Regions from separate parts of the Micromonospora sp. NPDC005367 genome, predicted to be linked through region 1. Evidence: riboswitches for the same ligand, from Rfam matches in the RefSeq annotation. Region 1 holds a riboswitch; the other holds the start of a gene.

Region 1 (6,695 bases):
TCGGTCGTGCCGAACCCGGATGCCGGCGATCGCGACATGGCCGGCGCCTGGCGTCAGCGAGCCGGCGGCGAGCCGGAACAGGGTCGTCTTGCCGCCGCCGTTGGGCCCGACCACGGCCAGCCGCTGACCCGCTGTCACGCGGAGGTCCGCGCCGGTCAGGACCGGACGCTGCGGCTGGTAGGCGAAGTGCACCGCGGAGAACTCGAGCAGCGGGTCGCTCACCACCGCCACCCCACCACGGCGCTCACCGCGACTATCAGCACGAGCAGCCCCACGGTCGCCGCCACGAACGGCGCCGAGATCCGCCGGGCCTCCACCTGCACGGCCAGTGAACCGGTGTATCCACGCAACGCCAATCCCTCCTCCAGGCGCCGCGCGCGGCTGAACGCCCGCACGAAGATCGCGCCCGCCTGCCCTGCCAGCGACCGGTAGGCGGTGCGCCAGGTCCGGAAGCCGAGCCGCGCCGCCTGCGCCTCCCGGACCGCGCGCACGCTGTCCATAAGGAGGAAGAGCATCCGGTACGTCAGCGCGGCGACCTCGGTGACGGCCGGGGGAACTCCCAGCCGGTGCAGCCTCGGCAGCACGTCGGACAGCGGCGTGGTGGCGCTGAACAGCAGCAGGCAGATCAGCGCCGCCACCGACCGGCCGGCCGTCTGCGCCGCCGGTACGACGCCCGCGGCGTTGACCGTCAGCCGGGCCGGCGCGTGCATGGTGACCAGTAGCGGCACCGTCGACGTGGCTACGAACAGCAACGGCACCCGCGCCGCCCGCAGCACCACGGCCGGCGACACCCGGGCGGGCCCCACCAGCAGCACCGCCGCCGCGCCGCCCGAGAACAACGCGCCCGGCCACGGCGGCAGGGCCACCGCGCAGGCGAGCAGCCCGAGCGACAGCATCGCCTTCTCCGCGGGGTGCCGTGACCGCCACGGTCCGGTGTGCGCCGCGATGTCGAGGGCGAACACCTAGGCGCGCGGCGGCTTCGTGGCGGGACCCCGCAGCCGCTGCCGGGTGCGGGCGACCCCGAAGTAGTAGCCGAGGAAGCCGGCGCCCAGCGCGGCCTGTAGGGCGAACAGCGCCGACTCCACCTCACCCGAGGGTGGTTCGTAGATCGGGGAGAACCACGGCTCGTAGTCGGGGTGGTTGTCGACGATCGCCTGCTCGGCGAGCGCGTCCGCCCCGGCGAACGGCTCGTCGCCCGATCCGAGTCCGAGCGCCACCGGCGCCACCGCCAGGAGCAGCACCGCGAGCAGCAGGAGCAGGTTGACCCGGGAGAAGCGCTTCACGCCTGCACCGCCGGCGTCCGCAACACTCCGAGCCGGCGCAGGTCGTCACCGCTGACCCGGGCCAACAGCCGTACCACCAGCACGGAGAGCAGCCCCTCGCTGATGGCCAACGGGATCTGGGTCAGCGCGAAGATGCCGCCGAACTTCACCAACGCGCCGAGGAACCCGGTCGCCGGATCGGGAAACGCCAGCGCCAACTGGACGCTGGTGACGCAGTAGGTGGCCAGGTCACCCAGCGCCGCGGCGGCGAAGACCGCCACGTCCAGGCCGCCACCGACCCGGCGGATCAGCGCGTACACCGCGTACGCGACCCACGGCCCGACGATCGCCATCGAGAAGATGTTGGCGCCCAACGTGCTCAGCCCGCCGTGGGCCAGCAGCACCGCCTGGAAGAGCAGCACGATGCCGCCCAGCACACTCATCACCGGCGGCCGGAAAAGCACCGCGCCCAGTCCGGTGCCGGTTGGATGCGAGCACGAGCCCGTGACCGACGGAATCTTCAGCGCGGACAGCACGAACGTGAAAGCTCCCGCCGCTCCGAGCAGCAGTTTCGTCTCCGGGTCCCGGCGAACCTGCTGGACCAGCGCCCGGCTGCCATGGACGACGAACGGTGCGGACACCGCGAACCACGCCGCGGCCTGCACCGGGGGCAGGTACCCCTCGGCGATATGCATCGACGACCTTCCTCTCCAGCACCTCGTGGATGAGATCACTGTCAAGGCCGGTCTCCTGGCTCCCGGATCGACGCTCACTCCGGCCTTCCCAGACCCGGATGGGCCCAGTGGCGTCTTCGGAGATCGCTACCCGGTCACAGTGGCGAGGGCCGCGCCGGTATCCCACCGGCTTCCCGTGCACCTTGACGGCGAGAGGCTATCGGGCGACCGCCGAGCGGTGCAAGCGGCCGAGGGGCGCGGGTGACCTACGCCGCCTCGCCGCTCACGGGGCGCGGCGTCGGCTCCGGTCCACGTCCTTCCAAGGGCGACACACCCGCCGGGTACGGCCCGAGCCGGGCGTGGCCGCCGGTGGGCGACGCCGGGTCGCGGGTCGCGCGACGCGATCCGGCGACGGTGAGAAAGACGACACCCTGACGGAACATCTAGTGTTGCCGTCCCAAGGACGGCGGCATATATGGTGTCCCACGCAGCTGGTTCGGTCGCACCTGCACGGTGTGGCCGAGGCAAGAGGGAACTCGGTGCGAATCCGGGACTGCCCCGCAGCGGTGAGTGGGAACGAACGCCGTCATCAAGCACTGGGCCTTGCCGGCCCGGGAAGCGACGGCCAGTAGGCGACCGGGTGTCCCGGTCACGCCCGCGAGTCCGAAGACCTGCCAGCGCGCCGTACGCGTTCGCGGACGGCGGTCGGAGGTCGCGTGGGACGACCGACGCCATCAAGTGGACCGGCGCACCCCGCCGTCGCCCTGGCGTTCTCCCGCGTGCCCGAGGCCATCGGAGACAGTCGAGGAGGCGGCATGACGGTCGTGCGGGAGAGGTCCGGGTCCGGTTCGGACGCGCCGGAGCAGCGCCGGCAGGCGATGCGGGTGCAAAAGCGCGACGGCGACACCGAGCCGGTGGACGTCAACAAGATCGTCAAAGCGGTCGAGCGGTGGGTCGGCGATCTGGACGAGGTGGACCCGCTGCGGGTCGCCACGAAGACGATCAGCGGGCTCTACGACGGTGCGACCACCGCCGAGCTGGACAAGCTGTCCATCCAGACGGCGGCCGAGCTGATCGGGGAGGAGCCGCAGTACTCCAGGCTGGCGGCACGGTTGCTGGCCGCGTACGTGGACAAGGAGGTCCGCGGGCAGGACGTGACGAGCTTCAGCCAGTCCATCCGGTACGCCCACGGCCTGGGTCTGATCGGTGACGACACCGCCGCGTTCGTGGCCCGCAACGCTCGCGTGCTCGACGAGGCCGTGGACCTGGCCGGTGATCTGCGGTTCGAGTACTTCGGCCTGCGTACGGTCGCGGACCGGTACCTGCTGCGCCACCCGGAGTCGCGGCTAATGGTGGAGACACCGCAGTACTGGCTGCTGCGGGTGGCCTGCGGGCTGTCCGAGACGCCGGTCGAGGCGGTCGAGTTCTACCGGTTGATGTCGTCGCTGGCGTACCTGCCGAGCTCGCCGACCCTGTTCAACTCGGGTACCCGGCACACGCAGATGTCTTCCTGCTTCCTGGTCGACTCGCCCCGCGACGAGTTGGACTCGATCTACGAGCGTTACCACCAGGTGGCACGGTTGTCGAAGTTCTCCGGCGGCATCGGGATCTCCTGGTCGCGGGTACGCGGCCGGGGCGCGCTGATCCGCGGCACCAACGGCAGGTCGAACGGCATCGTGCCGTTCCTGAAGACCCTCGACGCGGGCGTCGCCGCGGTCAACCAGGGCGGCCGGCGCAAGGGCGCGGCCTGCGTCTACCTGGAGCCGTGGCACCCGGACATCGAGGAGTTCCTCGAGCTGCGCGACAACACCGGTGAGGAGTCCCGGCGTACCCACAACCTGAACCTGGCCAACTGGATCCCGGACGAGTTCATGCGCCGGGTCGAGGCGGACAGCGACTGGTCGCTGATCGACCCGACCGAGGCGCCGGAGCTGCCCGACCTGTACGGCGACGAGTTCGACGAGGCGTACCGCGCGGCCGAGAAGAAGGCCGTCAAGACGGTCAAGGCCCGGGAGCTGTACGGGCGGATGATGCGCACCCTCGCGCAGACCGGCAACGGGTGGATGACGTTCAAGGACCCCTCCAACCGGCTGTCGAACCAGACCGGCGCACCGGGCAACACGATCCACCTGTCCAACCTGTGCACCGAGATTCTCGAGGTCAACAACGACGTCGAGACCGCGGTGTGCAACCTGGGCTCGGTCAACCTCGGCGCTCACGTCAGCGCCGACGGCGTCGACTGGGAGAGGCTGCGGTCCACGGTGCGCACCGCCGTGTTGTTCCTGGACCGGGTGATCGACATCAACTACTACCCGGCGAAGCAGGCGGCGGCGTCGAATCCGCGCTGGCGACCGGTCGGGCTGGGCCTGATGGGACTGCAGGACGCGTTCTTCACCCTGCGACTGCCGTTCGACTCGGCGCAGGCCCGGGAGCTCTCCACCCGGGTGCAGGAGGAGATCCTGCTGACCGCCCTGGAGACGTCGGCCGGGTTGGCGAAGCGGTTCGGCGCGCACCCGGCGTACGCCGAGACCCGTGCCGCAAACGGCGACCTGCATCCGGACCTGTGGGGTGCCGAGCCCACCCAGGGCGAGCGATGGGCCGCGCTGCGAGAGACGGTGGCCACGCACGGGCTACGCAACTCGCTGCTGGTCGCGATCGCTCCGACCGCGACGATCGCCTCGATCGCCGGCTGCTACGAGTGCATCGAGCCGCAGGTGTCCAACCTGTTCAAGCGAGAGACCATGTCCGGCGAGTTCCTGCAGATCAACACGTACCTGGTCGGTGAGCTGAAGGCACGCGGGCTGTGGACGCCGGCGATCCGGGAGCAGATCAAGCGTGCCGAGGGGTCGGTGCAGGGGATCGTGGAGTTGCCGTCGGAGGTGCGGGAACTGTTCCGTACCGCATGGGAGCTGCCGCAGCGGGCACTGATCGACCTCGCGGCCGCCCGGGCGCCCTACGTCGACCAGTCGCAGTCGCTGAACCTGTTCATGGGATCGCCGACCATCGGCAAGTTGTCGTCGATGTACCTCTACGCCTGGAAGTCCGGGCTCAAGACCACCTACTACCTGCGTTCGCGTCCGGCGACGCGCATCCAGCAGGCCACCGTCGCCGTCGGTCAGCCGGTTGCGCCGGTCGCGCCGGTCGCGCCGGTCGTCGCGGTCAGCGACGCGGAGGCGCTGGCCTGTTCCCTGGAAAACCCCGAGAGTTGCGAGGCCTGCCAGTGACCACGATCCCCGAACCACGAACCAACGGCGCCGGTGAGCGGCACCTGCTGCTCGATCCCGGCATGGATCTGACGCTGCGGCCGATGCGCTACCCGCACTTCTTCGACCGGTTCAAGGACGCCATCAAGAACACCTGGACCGTCGAGGAGGTCGACCTGCACTCCGACCTCGCCGACCTGGCGAGGCTCTCCCCCGCCGAGCGGCATCTGGTGTCCCGGCTGGTCGCCTTCTTCGCCACCGGCGACACGATCGTCGCCAACAATCTGGTGCTCAACCTCTACCAGCACGTGAACAGCCCGGAGGGCCGGCTCTACCTGTCCCGCCAGCTGTTCGAGGAGGCCGTGCACGTCCAGTTCTATCTGAACCTGCTCGACACCTACGTACCCGACGAGAAGGAGCGCTTCGCGGCGTTCGCCGCCATCGAGAGCATCCCGTCGATCCGGCGCAAGGCCGAGTTCTGCTTCCGCTGGATCGACTCCATCTTCGAGCTGCGCGAGCTGCGTACCCGGGAGGACCGCCGGGCGTTCCTGCTCAACCTGATCTGCTTCGCGGCCTGCATCGAGGGCCTGTTCTTCTACGGCGCCTTCGCCTACGTCTACTTCCTACGCTCCCGGGGCCTGCTGAACGGTCTCGCCTCCGGCACGAACTGGGTGTTCCGCGACGAGTCCATGCACATGGCGTTCGCCTTCGAAGTGGTGGAGACCGTACGGCGCGAGGAGCCGGAGCTGTTCGACGACGAGATGGTCCGCCAGGTGCGGGAGATGCTGGCCGAGGCGGTCGAGTGCGAGACGCAGTTCGCCGAGGACCTGCTCGAACAGGGTGTATCCGGGCTCTCCCTCGGCGACATGCGGGAGTACCTGCAGCACGTGGCCGATCGTCGGCTCGCCCAGCTCGGCATCGCACCGCTCTACGGCTCGGCGAACCCGTTCGCGTTCATGGAACTTCAGGACGTGCAGGAGTTGTCGAACTTCTTCGAGCGCCGGGTCTCCGCGTACCAGGTCGCCGTCACCGGCAGCGTCACCTTCGACGACGACTTCTGAGCACCGGCCGACCCCGGGGCTGCCGGCGCCCCGGGGTCGGCGCGTATCCACCTGGCGGCCGGACCCGCCCCGGGCGTTGCCTCAAGTAATCCTCAAATCCGCAGCACGTCGGACATCGATGTGAGGAATGCGAATACGATCACCGCACTCGGCTCGCCCGTCGCCCGTCCGATCCGTCTCACGTCCGCGGTCCCCGTCCTACCACGGCCTGGTGCGGGCGAGTTCAGCGCGAATGTCCCAAGTGGAGTGGAGTGGTCGGCGCACGGGCGTGCCATGAGATCAACCACTGGCCGCAAACGGAAGGAGGGAAGCATGCGACGCAGACATGTGCGCATCGGGCTTCTCGCGCTGACCGCCATGGCGGGAAGCGTCCTCATGGCGAGCGCGCCCGCGGGCGCGGATCCCACGCACTCCACAGCCAGCGCGGGTTCGAAGCGATCCCACCTGGAGGATCGGGAGGCGGTAAGCCTCGTACGCATCAAGCTGACCGGCGCC
Region 2 (6,695 bases), on a different contig from region 1:
GCCTGACCCGGGCGGTCCGGCCCGACTCCGGCTGCGGCCGGCCACACCGCTCGGCGCCGCAGGCGGGTGAGGGTGGGTGCGTCTGGTCCGGGGGGACGCCGGTGAGGGTGGCCGCGTTCGGTCCGAAGGATGCGCGTGACGGTGATATCTGAGAGGCATGAATATGCCTCTCAGATATCACCGTTGTCGGGGAAATGGCGTCGGAGGCGCGGGCGGGCCGGTGCGGGTCAGTCGTGTACCCAGACCCGCAGCGGCCCGGCCGTGCGGAAACCGACCCGCAGCGCCGGGGCGAGGTCGTCGCCGGCCTCGTAGCCCACCAACGTGGCACCGTCCGTGGCGGCGCGGAGCCCCGCCCAGATCGGCGATACGTCGTCGGCGACGTTGAACACGTTCGACACGCCGGTCACCGCGCCGCTGCGGTTGAGCACCGCGCCGCCGGTGACCGTGCCGTCGTCGCTGTACCGGGCGAGCACGGTGACCCGGGGGTCGTCCAGCAGCGCCGGGCGGAACAGCTCACCGCCGCCGTGGGCCGCCGCCCAGGTGGCCAGCTCGTCCGGCGTGCCGACCAGGGTCAGCTGCGATCCCGACTCACCCGTCGGATCGGTCGCCCGGTCAGCGGCCGCCCGGTGGATCCAGTCGGCGGTGAAGAGCACCCGGAAGCCGTACGGTCGCAGGTCGAGGTCGGCGAAGCTGTCCTTGACCGACGCGCCCGGCCCCGGGTCGATCCGGCCCAGCAGCGACTCGGCGGCGACGCCGGACCGCAGGGTGACCGCGTCCGGGTACCAGCGCGGGGAGCGGCGCGGCACCGACCAGGCGTCAGCGTCGGTGCGGCCGGGCAGGCCGTGAGCCGCGCCGACGATGTCGCACCACTCGGCGTTGTTCCGGGCCGCCGACGCCCGGTCTCCGGACACCGCCCGACTCTAACCGCCTGCCCACGGCGGCCAGCGTCCTCCCATCGGGCTCGCAGGGTATTGACAGGTAGTGGTGCTGAACTGGAGGGACGCCGAGGGAGAGGAGCCGGGCATGGGCTGGTTCAACCGGCGGCCCCGGGCCGCTGACGGGACCCCGACGAAGCTCGACCGGGAGGCGACCCGGGACGACCTAGCCGCGCTGGAGGCGTTCATCGCCAGCCGCCGCGGCGTCGAGTTCTACCTGGAGCCGGAGACCACCGCGACCGACACCACAGTGGTGGCGGTCGCCTACGACGGGGAGTGGATCCGCCGCCGTACCGGATCGCCCCGCGCGGCGGCGGCCATCGCGCGGCGGCACGCCGTCCCGCTGTACGAGGCCGCCCGAACCGGCTACCCGGAGCGGATGCGCGTCTGGAACCGGGCCCACCCCGAGCGCCGGCTCCGCTGACGGCGGGCTCCGGGGCCGGTCGGCACCGATCAGTCGGCGCTCGCCGCGGAGCGGGCCTGCGCCAGGGTCATCGGCTCGCCGTGGCTGGAGACGTACCGATCATCACACTGCCGTGTTCGTCGGCCACCACTGCGACGCCGGCCTGGACGGCCGCCGGGTCCGGATCTCCGGGGCAGAGCCACACCCGTCCGGCGAGGTGCTGGAACCGCATGCCGATGATGGCGACCTTACGCGCTGGCCCCGCCCTCGGCGGCGCTCGGGGAGCAATCCGGCGCTGGTCGCCTCGTCGGGGTGGCGTTGACCGGCCGGGACCGGTGTGGCAGCATTCGCGGCCTGACGGCAGTGAAGGAAGCCGGTGCGATTCCGGCGCGGTCCCGCCACTGTCACCGGGGAGTGATCCCCCCTCGTGAGTCACGGCCGTGCGTGCACGGTTGGAAGGCCGGGGGTGAGCGTCGATCCGGGAGCCAGGATACTTCGGCCGTCGGGATGTGACCCCAGGGCGTGGAAACCCGAGGAGGACCCGATGACGCACCGCGTCCACAGCGCCGGCGGCGATCGCCGTGACCGGCGCGCAACCATCAGCGCGCCCCCGCCGCATCGTGCCCGGCGCGCCACCCATCCCGGCATCGCCACGCCGACCGGCCACATCGGAGCATCGGTCGGCACACCCTCGCGCGCCGGTTGACCATTACGCCACGTCGACGGTGAACCGCCGGCCCCGGCCGGCTCGCCGCCTCCGCTGAGCCCCGTGCCAACCACCCCTCAGCCCGACCGTCACTACGGCGACCGGGCGTCACTCTCCGGAGTCATCCGTGCGTACCCTGTTGCTCTCCACCTCCGACACCGACCTGCTCGCCGCCCGCGCCAGCGGCGCCGACTACCGGCTGGCCAACCCGGCCCGCGTCGACGCCGAGTCCGTGCCCGCGCTGCTCGACGGCGTCGACGTCGCCGTCGTACGGCTGCTCGGCGGCCGGCCGGCGTGGCCGGACGGCCTGGCCGCGGTGCTCGCCTCCGGTGTGCCGACGGTCGTGCTGAGTGGCGAGCCGACGCCGGACGCGGAGCTGATGGCGGCCTCCACCCTGCCCGCCGGAGTGGTGACGCAGTCCCTGGCGTACCTGGTCGAGGGCGGCCCGGAGAACCTCGCCCAGCTGGCCCGGTTCCTCTCCGACACGATGCTGCTCACCGGCGAGGGTTTCGCGCCGCCCGCGCCCACCCCGGCGTACGGCGTCCACGGCGACCGGGCCACCGACCCGGGCCGGCCGACCGTCGGCATCGTCTTCTACCGGGCGCACGCGCTCGCCGGCAACACCGCCTTCGTGGACACGCTCGCCGACGCGGTGGAGGCGGCCGGCGCCAACGCGCTGCCCGTCTACTGCGGATCGCTGCGTGGCCTGACCGAGGGCGCCGGACCGTTGGCGCTGCTCGCCCGCTGCGACACGCTGCTCGTCACTGTGCTCGCGGCCGGCGGCGCGGTGGCCGCGGACGCCTCCGCCGGCGGCGACGAGGACGCCTGGGACGTCGGCGCGCTCGCCACGCTCGACGTACCGGTGGTGCAGGCGTTGCTGCTCACCAGCACCCGGGAGCAGTGGGCCGGCTCCGACGCCGGGCTGACCCCGCTGGACGCCGCCATGCAGGTGGCCGTCCCGGAGTTCGACGGCCGGATCATCACCGTGCCGTTCTCGTTCAAGCAGATCGACGCCGACGGCCTCTCCGTCTACGCCGCCGACCCGGAACGTGCCGCCCGGGTCGCCGGCATCGCGGTGCGGCAGGCCCGGCTGTGCCGGCTGCCGAACGCCGACAAGCGTCTCGCGATCGTGCTCAGCTCGTACCCGACGAAGCACTCCCGGGTCGGCAACGCCGTCGGCCTGGACACCCCCGCCTCAGCCGTGAAGCTGCTGGCGGCGCTGGCCGACGCCGGCTACGACCTGGGCGACGCGCCACCGCCGGACGACGGCGACGCCCTGATCCACGCCCTGATCGCCAACGGTGGCCACGACGTCGAGTGGCTCACCCCCGAGCAGCTCGCCGCCGCCGAGGCGCGGGTGCCCGGCGAGGTCTACCGACGCTGGTTCGACGAGGTGCCGACGCCGCTGCGCGAACGGATGCGTACGCACTGGGGCGAGCCGCCCGGCGAGCTGTACACCGACGGCGGTGACGTCGTCCTGGCCGGGCTGCGCTTCGGCAACGTGGTGCTCCTGATCCAGCCACCGCGCGGCTTCGGCGAGAACCCGATCGCCATCTACCACGACCCCGACCTGCCGCCCAGCCACCACTACCTGGCCGCGTACCGGTGGCTGGCCGCCCCGCCCACCGACGGTGGCTTCGGGGCCGACGCGGTGGTGCACCTCGGCAAGCACGGCACCCTCGAGTGGCTGCCCGGCAAGGGCCTCGGGCTGGCCGCAGACTGTGCCCCGGACGCCGTCCTCGGCGACCTGCCGCTGGTCTACCCGTTCATCGTCAACGACCCCGGGGAGGGTACGCAGGCCAAGCGCCGCGCGCACGCGGTGGTCGTGGACCACCTGGTACCGCCGATGGCGCGGGCCGAGACGTACGGCGACCTGGCGAAACTGGAGCAGCTGCTCGACGAGTACGCGACCGTGCAGGCTCTCGACCCGGCCAAGGTGCCGACCGTGCAGGCGCAGATCTGGCAGCTCGTGCGCGCCGCCGAGCTGCACCACGACCTGCACACCGAACAGATGCCCACGGCCGAGGACTTCGACGACTTCGTGCTCCACCTCGACGGGTACCTCTGCGAGGTCAAGGATGTGCAGATCCGCGACGGTCTGCACGTGCTCGCCGCCGTGCCGGCCGGCGACGTCCGGGTGAACCTGGTCCTCGCCGTGCTGCGGGCGCCGCAGGTGTGGGGCGGCAGTCGTGCCCTGCCCGGGCTGCGGCAGGCCCTGGCCGCAGGCTACGGGCTGGACGAGGCGGAGTTGCTCGCCGCGCCGGGCGAACGGCTGGACGTTCCCGCCGCGCTGACCGACACGGTGGCCGGGCCGGCCGTCACCGCCGCCGACGCGGTCGACCTCATCGAGGCCCTCGCCCGCCGGCTCGTCGCCGGCATGGAGACCCTCGGCTGGGACGCCGAGAAGGTCGACGCGACGGTCGCGGAGGTCACCGCGCGAGACCTGCCGGACGTGACCGCCCTGCTGCGCTTCGCCGCCACCGAGCTGGTGCCCCGGCTCGACCGGACCACCGACGAACTGGCGCACACCCTGGCCGCCCTGGCGGGCCGGTTCGTGCCGCCCGGGCCCTCCGGCTCGCCGACGCGTGGCCTGGTCAACGTGCTGCCCACCGGGCGCAACTTCTACTCCGTCGACCCGAAAGCCATCCCCAGCCGCAACGCCTGGGACGTCGGGGTGGCCCTCGCGGACTCGCTGCTGGCGCGGCACCTCGCCGACACCGGCGAGTACCCGCGTTCGGTCGGGCTCACCGTCTGGGGCACCAGCGCCATGCGTACCCAGGGCGACGACATCGCCGAGGTACTCGCGCTGATCGGCTGCCGCCCCACCTGGGACGACCGTTCCCGCCGGGTCACCGGGGTCGAGGTGGTGCCGCTGGCCGAACTGGGCCGCCCCCGGGTCGACGTCACCGTGCGGATCTCCGGGTTCTTCCGGGACGCCTTCCCGCACGTGGTCGCCCTGCTCGACGACGCGGTCCGGCAGGTCGCCGCCCTCGACGAGCCGCACGAGCACAACTTCGTCCGCGCCCACGTCGCCGCCGACGTGGCCGAGCACGGCGACGAGCGCCGGGCCACCGCCCGCATCTTCGGCTCCAAACCCGGGGCGTACGGGGCGGGCCTGCTGCCGTTGATCGACGCCCGGAACTGGCGCAGCGACGCCGACCTGGCCGAGGTGTACGCGGTCTGGGGCGGGTACGCGTACGGCCGGGGGCTGGACGGGCGGGAGGCGCGGGTCGACATGGAACGCTCCTTCGCCCGTATCGCGGTCGCGGTGAAGAACCAGGACACCCGCGAGCACGACATCGTCGACTCCGACGACTACTTCCAGTACCACGGCGGAATGGTGGCGATGGTGCGTCACCTCACCGGCGCCGCACCGGCCGCATACGTGGGCGACTCGGCGATGCCGCACGACGTGCGTACCCGGACGTTGGGCGAGGAGACCCGCCGGGTGTTCCGGGCCCGGGTGGTGAATCCGAGGTGGATCGCCGCGATGCGCCGGCACGGTTACAAGGGCGCGTTCGAGCTGGCCGCCACCGTGGACTACCTGTTCGGCTACGACGCGACCGCAGGTGTGGTCGACGACTGGATGTACGAGCAGCTCGCCGCCGCGTACGTCTTCGACCCGACCACCCGGGAGTTCCTCACCGAGTCGAACCCGTGGGCGCTGCGCGGCATCACCGAACGGTTGTTGGAGGCCGCCGACCGGGGACTCTGGGCCGAACCCGACCCGGCCACCCTGGAGCGGCTCCGGGAGACCTACCTGACCAGCGAGGGTGATCTGGAGGACCGGGCATGACCACGTTCCCGTTCAGCGCCGTGCTCGGCATGGACGACATGCGGCTGGCCCTGCTGCTCAACGCGGTCAGCCCGGCCATCGGCGGCGTGCTGGTACGCGGCGAGAAGGGCACCGCCAAGTCCACCGCGGTGCGGGCGCTGGCCGCACTGCTGCCCCCGGTCGACCAGGTGGCCGGCTGCCGGTTCCACTGCGACCCGGCCGCTCCCGACCCGGGCTGCCCGGACGGTCCGCACCCGACCGACGCCGTTGCCGAGCGACGACCGGCGCGGCTGGTGGAGCTGCCGGTCGGTGCCGCCGAGGACCGGGTGGTCGGGTCGCTGGACCTGGAGAAGGCACTCGCTGAGGGTGTGCGTGCCTTCGAGCCGGGACTGCTCGCCGCCGCGCACCGCGGGGTGCTCTACGTCGACGAGGTCAACCTGCTCCACGACCATCTGGTCGACCTGCTGCTCGACGCCGCCGCGATGGGGCGCAGCCACGTCGAGCGGGAAGGCGTCTCGGTCAGCCACGCCGCCCGGTTCCTGCTGGTCGGCACGATGAACCCGGAGGAAGGGGAGCTGCGTCCGCAGCTGCTCGACCGGTTCGGGCTCACCGTCGAGGTGGCCGCGAGCCGCGAACCGGCGATCCGGGCCGAGGTGGTCCGCCGCCGGCTCGCCGCCGACGCCGACCCGGCCGGCTTCGCCGCCCGCTGGGCCGACACGGACGCGGAGATCGCCGGCCGGGTGGCCGGGGCGCGTCGGCGGCTCGGCGCGGTACGCCTGCCGGACGCCGCGCTGCGGCAGATCGCCGAGGTCTGCGCCGCGTTCGACGTGGACGGCATGCGGGCCGACATCGTCACCGCGCGTACCGCGATCGCGC

The links. A riboswitch is a leader RNA that binds a small molecule or an ion and turns the genes downstream of it on or off. The one in region 1 is predicted to bind cobalamin.
Region 2: it holds a riboswitch for cobalamin, as region 1 does, so the genes downstream of both, cobN (cobaltochelatase subunit CobN) here and ABZS42_RS03140 (ribonucleoside-diphosphate reductase subunit alpha) in region 1, are expected to answer to the same signal.

The regions. Positions count from the first base shown of each region.
Region 1 covers NZ_JBEXFP010000003.1:79,889-86,583, forward strand. The annotation lists gene ABZS42_RS03120 (ATP-binding cassette domain-containing protein) at 1-225, opposite strand, end outside; gene cbiQ (cobalt ECF transporter T component CbiQ) at 219-962, opposite strand; gene ABZS42_RS03130 (energy-coupling factor ABC transporter substrate-binding protein) at 963-1,283, opposite strand; gene ABZS42_RS03135 (energy-coupling factor ABC transporter permease) at 1,280-1,957, opposite strand; cobalamin riboswitch at 1,985-2,157, opposite strand; cobalamin riboswitch at 2,412-2,630, shown strand; gene ABZS42_RS03140 (ribonucleoside-diphosphate reductase subunit alpha) at 2,752-5,160, shown strand; gene ABZS42_RS03145 (ribonucleotide-diphosphate reductase subunit beta) at 5,223-6,200, shown strand; gene ABZS42_RS03150 (M14 family metallopeptidase) at 6,513-6,695, shown strand, end outside.
Region 2 covers NZ_JBEXFP010000011.1:144,851-151,545, forward strand. The annotation lists gene ABZS42_RS11040 (MFS transporter) at 1-6, shown strand, start outside; gene ABZS42_RS11045 (hypothetical protein) at 228-911, opposite strand; gene ABZS42_RS11050 (hypothetical protein) at 1,024-1,359, shown strand; gene ABZS42_RS11055 (hypothetical protein) at 1,427-1,570, opposite strand; cobalamin riboswitch at 1,705-1,834, shown strand; gene cobN (cobaltochelatase subunit CobN) at 2,172-5,840, shown strand; partial or broken gene ABZS42_RS11065 (ATP-binding protein) at 5,837-6,695, shown strand, end outside.